Regions from separate parts of the Pantoea sp. ABR1s genome, predicted to be linked through region 2. Evidence: predicted binding sites of a transcription regulator. Region 2 holds the regulator's gene; the other holds the start of a gene.
What was found. The regulator PurR, encoded in region 2, represses purine synthesis genes. The targets are predictions, from matches to a motif close to CANGCAAACGTTTGCNTG.

Region 1: a site for PurR is predicted at 1,814-1,831, ahead of purM (phosphoribosylformylglycinamidine cyclo-ligase). Genes of this name have one in related genera too.

Annotation. Positions count from the first base shown of each region.
Region 1 covers NZ_CM173823.1:1,082,859-1,087,502, reverse strand. The annotation lists gene uraA (uracil permease) at 1-890, opposite strand, end outside; gene upp (uracil phosphoribosyltransferase) at 1,038-1,664, opposite strand; gene purM (phosphoribosylformylglycinamidine cyclo-ligase) at 1,895-2,935, shown strand; gene purN (phosphoribosylglycinamide formyltransferase) at 2,932-3,570, shown strand; gene pstB (phosphate ABC transporter ATP-binding protein PstB) at 3,680-4,447, opposite strand; gene pstA (phosphate ABC transporter permease PstA) at 4,460-4,644, opposite strand, start outside.
Region 2 covers NZ_CM173823.1:2,301,268-2,305,911, forward strand. The annotation lists gene ACXKZD_RS10800 (C40 family peptidase) at 1-450, shown strand, start outside; gene cydH (cytochrome bd-I oxidase subunit CydH) at 496-585, opposite strand; gene purR (HTH-type transcriptional repressor PurR) at 867-1,892, shown strand; gene punR (DNA-binding transcriptional activator PunR) at 1,889-2,794, opposite strand; gene punC (purine nucleoside transporter PunC) at 2,902-4,104, shown strand; gene cfa (cyclopropane fatty acyl phospholipid synthase) at 4,415-4,644, shown strand, end outside.

The DNA of each region.
Region 1 (4,644 bases), 1.2 Mb from region 2:
ATCGCCATCACCCCGATGTTTTCACCGTAGGTGGTGTTAGGCGTTGAACCAAAGAAGCCGGAGATGACCGTTGATAAGCCGTTGGCGAACATTGAACGATGCAGGCCAGGGTCGCGAATCAGATCTTTCTTTACGATGTTGGCGGTGACCACCAGATGACCGATATGCTCGGCAATCACCACCAGCGCCGCAGGCAGGATCGTCAGCATCGCCACCCACTCAAAGCGCGGGGTATAGAAGGTTGGCAGCGCAAACCAGGGTGCTTTGACTACGCCGCTCCAGTCAACAATGCCCATAAATGCAGAGAGCAGATAACCCGCTACCACCCCGACCAGAATCGGGATGATCGCCAGGAAGCCACGAAACAGCACGGAACCGAATACCGTCACTGCCAGCGTGACCAGCGAAATCAGCACGGTTGTACTGTCGGGCGCACTGCCTTCCGCGGGCAGCAGACCTGCCATATTGGCGGCTACTCCCGCCAGTTCCAGACCGATGACGGCGACAATCGCGCCCATCGCTGCCGGGGGAAACATCACATCGAGCCAGCCGGTGCCCGCGCGTTTGACAATCAGCGCCACCAGACAGAACAGCACGCCGCACAGGATAAATCCGCCCAGCGCGACCTCATACCCCAGCGGCAGCAATAGCAGTACTGGCGAGATAAAGGCAAAACTGGAACCGAGGTAAGCGGGAATTTTGCCTTTACAGATAAAGAGGTAGATCAGCGTGCCTACGCCGTTAAATAACAGCACCGTCGCCGGGTTGATGTGGAACAGAATCGGTACCAGTACCGTGGCACCAAACATGGCGAACAGGTGTTGCAGGCTGAGTGGAATGGTTTGCAGTAACGGCGGTCGTTCACTAACGCCAATGGCGCGACGAGTCATCATTTATCCCCTTGTGTTATTTATCCCCCAGGGCGCGCGCCTCTGGCACAGCAGCAGGCACGCCGGTGAGCCTCGCAGACACACCAAACCCGTTCGGGGATCTTTTTTTTGCCAAAAAAAAGCCGACTCTCTGGTCGGCTGTGCGATTTATTTGGTTCCGAAAATCTTGTCCCCGGCATCGCCGAGCCCGGGAATGATGTAACCCTTCTCATTCAGTCCCTGATCCACTGACGCGGTGTAAAGCTCAACGTCAGGATGCGCTTTCTCCAGCGCGGCAATCCCTTCTGGTGCGGCAACCAGTACCAGCACTTTAATGCTGGTGCAGCCCGCTTTCTTCAGCAGGTCGATGGTGGCGATCATGGAACCGCCGGTCGCCAGCATAGGATCGACGACCAGCGCCAGGCGCTCTTCGATGTTAGAGACCAGCTTCTGGAAATAGGGAACCGGCTCCAGTGTCTCTTCATCACGGTAAACACCCACCACGCTGATACGGGCGCTGGGAACGTGCTCCAGCACCCCTTCCATCATGCCCAGGCCGGCACGCAGAATCGGCACCACCGTGATTTTTTTGCCTTTGATCTGATCGATCTCTACCGGGCCGTTCCAGCCCTCAATGGTTACGCGCTCTGTTTCCAGATCGGCGGTCGCTTCGTAGGTCAGCAGGCTGCCCACTTCAGACGCCAGCTCGCGAAAACGCTTTGTACTGATATCATGCTCACGCATCAAGCCCAGTTTATGTTTGACCAGCGGGTGTCTGACTTCCACGATCTTCATTGGTGTTCTCCCGGAATGAGTTGAGCTAAAAAAAAATCGCGGGATTATACCGCCTTTTACGCTCCGCGCCACCTGCTCTTGCGCAAAGCCGCGGGTTTTACCGGGACAAATAGAGGATTAATGAAAATCGCCCGATGCGCAATCCCGGACTCGCAAACGTTTGCCTGCACTGATAGAATTGCCGCGCTTTATTTTAAACCACCAACCGCAACTCGCGTGGGGACCTCGCAGTGACCGACAAAACCTCTCTCAGTTACAAAGACGCCGGTGTTGATATTGATGCTGGTAACGCTCTGGTTGACCGTATTAAAGGCGTAGTGAAAAAGACGCGTCGCCCGGAAGTGATGGGTGGACTGGGCGGTTTTGGTGCGCTTTGCGCGCTGCCGCAGAAATACCGTGAACCGGTGCTGGTCTCCGGCACCGATGGCGTTGGCACCAAGCTGCGTCTGGCGATGGATCTCAAACGTCACGATGCCATTGGTGTTGACCTGGTGGCGATGTGCGTCAACGACCTGGTAGTACAGGGCGCCGAGCCCCTCTTCTTCCTCGACTACTACGCTACCGGCAAACTGGATGTGGATACCGCCTCTGCGGTGATCACCGGCATCGCCGAAGGTTGTCTGCAGTCGGGTTGTGCGCTGGTGGGCGGTGAAACCGCTGAGATGCCAGGCATGTATCACGGTGAAGATTACGATGTGGCCGGTTTCTGTGTTGGCGTGGTTGAAAAGTCAGAGATCATTGATGGCAGCAAGGTGCAGGATGGCGACGTACTTATCGCCCTCGGCTCCAGCGGCCCGCACTCCAACGGCTATTCGCTGGTGCGTAAGATTCTGGAAGTCAGCAACACCGATCCGCTGGCTGAACAGCTGGAAGGCAAACCGCTGGCCGATCATCTGCTGGAACCGACCCGCATCTACGTGAAAAATATCCTGAGCCTGATTGAGCAGGTCGATGTGCACGCTATCGCACACCTGACCGGCGGCGGCTTCTGGGAGAATATTCCGCGCGTGCTGCCCGATAACACTCAGGCGGTGATCGACGAGAAGAGCTGGCAGTGGCCGGCCGTCTTCAGCTGGTTACAGCAGGCAGGCAACGTCAGCCGTTTCGAGATGTACCGCACCTTTAACTGCGGCGTCGGCATGATCATCGCCCTGAGTCCGGCAGACGCGGACAACGCGATTGCGCTGATGCAGGCTGCGGGCGAGAAAGCCTGGAAGCTCGGCGTAATTAAAGCGTCTGATGCCGAAGAGCGTGTGGTCATCAACGGATGAAAAAGCTGGTTGTACTGATTTCCGGCAACGGAAGTAACCTTCAGTCCATCCTTGACGCCTGTGCAAGCGGGCGGATTCACGGCAGCGTGGCTGCCGTGTTCAGCAACCGCGCCGCCGCTTATGGCCTGACGCGGGCGCAGGAGGCAGGCATTCCTGCCCACTCGCTTGCCGCCAGCGACTTCACTGACCGCGAAGACTTCGATCGCCAGCTCATCGCTGAAATCGAAGCCTACAGTCCAGACCTGATTGTGCTGGCAGGATATATGCGCATTCTCAGCAGCGCGTTCGTAGCCCATTTTCACGATCGCCTGCTGAATATCCACCCTTCCCTGTTGCCGAAATATCCGGGTCTGCATACGCATCGTCAGGCGCTGGAAAATGGCGATAGCGAACATGGCACCTCCGTGCATTTCGTCACTGATGAGCTGGATGGGGGTCCGGTGATCCTGCAGGCAAAAGTCCCGGTTTTTCCCGGCGACAGCGAAGCGGAGATTACGGAGCGGGTGCAGCATCAGGAGCATGCCATCTATCCGATGGTAATCGGCTGGTTTGTTGAGGGTCGTCTGGCGATGCGTGACGGCCAGGCCTGGCTGGATGGCGAACCGCTGCCGCCGCAGGGTTATGCTAACGACTGACGCGACAGGGGAAGCCGGGGCTTCCCCTGAAGTGCTGGCGGTCGGGGTAAAGGCTCAGGGAACCTTTGAGCCGTCTGACATAACAACCTGCTCTGCTCCCGTTACTGACTTAACCGTAGCGCCCCGTAATATAATCTTCGGTCCGTCGCTGTTTTGGCGCGGTAAAGATACGGTCAGTCTCATCAAACTCCACTAACGCGCCCTGATGCATAAACGCGGTGTAATCTGACACGCGAGAAGCCTGCTGCATGTTGTGCGTCACCAGCACCAGCGTGAAATGCTGCTTGAGCGTGGTCATCAACTCTTCAATCACCAGCGTGGAGATGGGATCGAGCGCGGAGGTCGGCTCATCCAGCAGCAGAACTTCCGGTTCAATCGCAATGGCGCGGGCAATCACCAGCCTCTGCTGCTGTCCGGTCGAGAGCGTCAGCGCATTCTGTGACAGCTGATCTTTGACCTCACTCCACAGCGCCGCCGCGCGCAGCGCACGTTCACAGGCTTCGTTCAGCACCCGCCGATCGCGTACACCCTGTAAGCGCAGCCCGTAGACCACATTTTCATAGATCGATTTTGGAAAAGGATTGGGGCGCTGAAACACCATGCCGACCCGACGACGCAGCGCCGAGAGATCCTGCTCGGGTCGCAGGATCGGCTGCGATCCCAGCAACACCTCACCCTCGACCCGGCAATGATCAATCACATCATTCATGCGATTAAAGCAACGCAGCAGCGTCGATTTGCCACAGCCGGAGGGACCAATCAGCGCGGTAATCTTGTTTTTCGGCACCTGCAGCGAAATAGCCTGCAGCGCCTGGCGCTCGCCATACCACAGCGACAGCTGGTTAACGGTCAGCGCGATATCCGTGTCGGACGTCATAGTCATAGCCTGTTATTGAGTCATAAGGCGATAGCGTTCACGCAGACGGTGACGCAGGCCCATCGCCAGCAGATTAAGCGACAGAATAATCAGCACCAGCAGCAGCGCGGTGGCGAACACCAGCGGCCGGTCAGCTTCAATATTCGGACTCTGAAACGCCAGATCGTAAATCTGGAAGCCCAGATGCATAAACTTGC
Region 2 (4,644 bases):
GAGACCGGCACGATTAAGATGAGCAAATCTCACCGTCAGCGCTACCAGAAGGCCCGCGAAACCGCGATGACCAAGCTGATGGGTCAGTTGGGTAAACCCTATCAGTGGGGCGGCACCTCTCCCCATACCGGTTTCGATTGCAGCGGCCTGGTCTGGTACGCCTATAAAGATCTGGTGAAGTTTAAGATCCCACGTACCGCTAACGAGATGTACCACCTGCGTGACGCCGCGCCGATCAAGCGTGAGTCGCTGGAGAAAGGCGATCTGGTCTTCTTCCGTATCAATGGTCGTGGTACTGCGGACCATGTCGGCGTTTACCTGGGTGATGGCAAGTTTATCCAGTCGCCACGCACCGGCAAAGATATTCAGATCAGCGCGTTAGGAGAAGATTACTGGCAGCGCCACTATATTGGTGCCCGTCGGGTGATGACGCCGAAAACCATACGCTGAGCAGCAGAACAACCAGAAGAGAGCCGGGATAATCCCGGCTTTTTTTTAGTGCAGAATAGCGGTAAAACTAAAGGCCACAATCATCAGCAGACAGCCCGCGGTGGTCATTAAAGCCAGTTTAAGATCGGTACTCATTGCTTGCTCCTTAGTCACACAATCAGTAGGGGTATCGCATTTTCCCACAGGGGCCGGTAAAAATCTCGTTTTATCCGTTCAGCCTTGTTAGAATCCCGCCTTTGTTGCGCAACGCGCGCAACCCTGATTCCGTTTGCGCACGTTTTCAGGCGTTTTTACGCCGCCAGCGGCCTGTTTCCTGGCCAGGAAAGCTGCATTTTTGCGGAAAAAACCCTGAGCAGACGCAAACGTTTAACACTACGCTTATCATAGAGTTAGATAAGCACTGGAGTCCGATTTTCATGGCAACAATTAAAGATGTGGCGAAACGCGCTGGCGTCTCAACGACCACCGTTTCGCACGTCATCAATAAAACCCGCTTTGTGGCTGAAGAGACGCGCAACGCGGTCTGGCAGGCGATTAAAGAACTGCACTACTCGCCGAGCGCCGTGGCGCGCAGCCTGAAAGTGAACCACACCAAGACGCTGGGCCTGCTTGCCACCTCCAGCGAAGCACCCTATTTCGCTGAAATTATCGAGGCGGTTGAAAATCACTGTTTTGACAAAGGCTATACGCTGATTCTGGGTAATGCGCATAACGATCTGCAAAAACAGCGCGCCTATCTCAGCATGATGGCGCAGAAACGCGTCGATGGGCTGCTGGTGATGTGCTCTGAATATCCGGACGATCTGCTGCAGATGCTGGAAGAGAACCGCAATATCCCGATGGTGGTGATGGACTGGGGCGAGTCGCGCGCCGACTTCACCGACACGGTACTGGATAATGCTTTCCAGGGCGGCTATCTGGCGGGACGCTATCTGATTGAACGCGGACACCGGGATATTGGTGCAATCCCCGGCCAGATGGAGCGTAACACCGGTGGCGGACGTCATGCCGGTTTCCTGAAGGCGATGGAAGAAGCGGGTATTCAGCCACGCGCCGAGTGGATTGTGCAGGGTGACTTTGAGCCGGAGTCAGGCTATCAGGCGATGCAGCAGATCCTGTCGCAGAAGCAGCGTCCGACTGCTGTGTTCTGTGGCGGTGACATCATGGCGATGGGCGCAATTTGCGCCGCCGACGAGATGGGTTTGCGTGTCCCCCAGGATATTTCGGTGATCGGCTATGACAATGTGCGCAACGCCCGCTATTTTGCACCGGCCCTGACCACAGTGCATCAGCCTAAAGCCCAGCTGGGTGAGAAAGCGCTGGAAATGCTGCTGGACCGCATTACCAGTAAGCGCGAAGTGTCACAAACGATTGAGGTCCATCCCACGCTGATTGAGCGCCGTTCCGTGGCCGATGGCCCGTTCCGCGACTATCGCCGTTAATGCTCGCTTAACCACTCCTGATTAAGCGTTTGCGCATCACCCAGATAGCTGAGCAACCAGCCTGTCGCCGGTGATGCGCGATCCTCTGCCCAGCTGACGCAGCATGGGCTGTCCGGAAACGCCACCGGCAGCGTCAGTTCAACCAGCTCGCCGCTGTCGAGCAGTGGCCTGGCCAGGTGACCCGGCACCATCGCCACACACAATCCTGCCTGCACGCACTCCAGCCCGGTTTGCCACTCCGGCACCACCAGCCGGCGCTGGTTATCCAGCGTCCATGTCATACGACGCGGCAGTGCGCGAGAAGTATCTTCCAGCACCAGGGAGGGCCAGCTCCGCAGCGTGTCATCATCTATCTGGCTCGCCTGTGTCAGAGGATGGTCGGGCGCAACCACGCAGCGCCAGTTAAGCGTGCCCATATCCCGAAAAGCAAAACGTCCGCCCACCGGTATCGCCTGAGTGGCACCAATCGCCACTTCCACCCGGCCATCGGCCAGCGCATCCCAGACGCCGTTAAAGACTTCATAGCTGATGATCAGCTCCATATCGGGAAAGTGGCGATAGAAATCTTTGACCAGTTGTCGGGTGCGCTGAGGTTTTGCGATACGGTCAACGGCAATGCTTAGCTGGCCGCGCCAGCCGTTAGCCAGCTGCTGACACTGTCGCCGGGTGGCAAGCATTTTTTTGATGACGCTGCGCCCTTCCCGGACAAAATGCTCACCCGCCGGGGTCAGAACCACTTCGCGATGCTGCCGTTCAAACAGCGGTACCGCCAGCCAGTTTTCCAGCTGACGCACCGTATAGCTGATGGCAGAGGGCACCCGATGTAACTCCTGCGCGGCGGCGCTGAAGCTCCCCCCACGGGCGACAGCGTCAACCACTTCTAATGCATATTCTGACCACATAATCTGCCTTCAAAAATTTTAACAGCCATCGGCAAATATTACCGTTTCACAGCAGCAAACGCACCTTTTACACTCTGCCGCGTTTATCCTGCAAAAATGAGAATCAGATGCTGTCGAATAAAGGATTTATGCTCTACCTTGCCCTGCTGAGCATGCTGGGCTTTTTAGCCACTGATATGTACCTGCCCGCCTTTGGTGCGATGCAGCAAACCTTTAACACTTCACCCGGTCTGATCAGCGCCAGTATGAGTCTCTTCCTGGGCGGCTTCGCCGTGGGTCAGCTCTTCTGGGGACCGCTTTCCGATCGCATCGGTCGTAAACCGGTGCTGCTGTCCGGACTGGCCATGTTTGGCGCTGGCTGCGCAGGCATGCTGTGGGTGAACGATATCTATCTGATGCTGGCGCTGCGTTTTGTCCAGGCGATTGGCGTCTGTGCCGCTGCCGTAAGCTGGCAGGCGCTGGTGGTGGATCGCTACCCTGCAGCGCGCGCTAACAAAGTCTTTGCCACCATTATGCCGCTGGTTGCGCTCTCTCCGGCGCTGGCTCCGCTACTGGGTGCCTGGCTGATCGGCCACTTCCACTGGCGTTCGATTTTCCTGGTGCTGACCCTGATTGCAGTGGCGTTGATTCTGGCCACGCTGCGTCTGCCCACCGTGCGCAAGGCAGCGGGAGAAAAAGGTGCGCAGCCGGGCTTTTTCACGCTGCTTAAATCACGGGTCTACAGCGGCAACGTGCTGATCTACTCCGCCTGCTCCGCCAGCTTCTTTGCCTGGCTGACCGGATCGCCCTTTATTCTGGCGGATCTGGGTCTGTCGCCCGCCGATATCGGTCTGAGTTATGTGCCCCAGACGCTCGCCTTTTTAATTGGTGGCTTCGGCTGTCGCACCCTGCTCAACCGCTTTAACGGCGCACAGTTGCTGCCCTGGCTGCTGGCCGTCTACAGCCTGAGCATTCTGGCGCTGTTTGCTGTTGCGCTTGCTGGCAGCAGCACGCTGGTGAGTCTGATGGTACCGTTCTGCGGTATGGCGCTGGCTAACGGCGCGATCTATCCGATTGTGGTGTCCAGTGCGCTGATGCCCTTCCCGACCGCTACCGGTAAAGCCGCTGCGTTGCAGAACACACTGCAGTTAGGACTCTGTTTCGCTGCCAGCCTGGCGGTATCGGCCGGCTTAACTCAGCCGCTATTTACCACCACACTGATGATGACGGTGACAATTGTGCTGGCGCTGATGGGTTACGCCATGCAGCGTGCCGCAAGCGCACAAACTGTTGTTGCCTCTGCGCAAACTGCCTGCCAGGATAATCAGTGACACACTGACTTTTTAGTTAGCGCCCTAACAATAAGTTATTGAATATTGACCCGCGTGAGCATATACTCATCCGGGTCAACAAATCTGTAATAAATCAACAATATAATAACGTAATAATCTGATTGGCACCCTGCTGCCGGGACGGTATTCGCGCGCGTTATTCTCACCTTACCCGACCTGCTGCAGGCTGTTCCAGTCCTCTGTATCACACAGATAACCGGTTTGCGGAGCCATCCGCATCGTTTCTCATTGCCTGAATAAATTGGCTACTCTTTGTTCAGGTTCAGATTGGACAGGTGGTGGAAAATCTATGAGTTCATCTTATGCAGAAGAAGTGAGCCTCGAAGAAAACCATTGGTATCGCATCGTTCATGAGCTGCTGGAAAAAGCGGATATCGAAATTAATGGTTCACGTCCCTGGGATATTCATATTAATCATCCTGGTTTTTTTAAACGTGTTCTGCAGGAGGGCTCTCTTGGGCTCGGTGAGAGCTATATGGATGGATGGTGGGAGTGTGACCGGCTGGATATTTTCTTCCA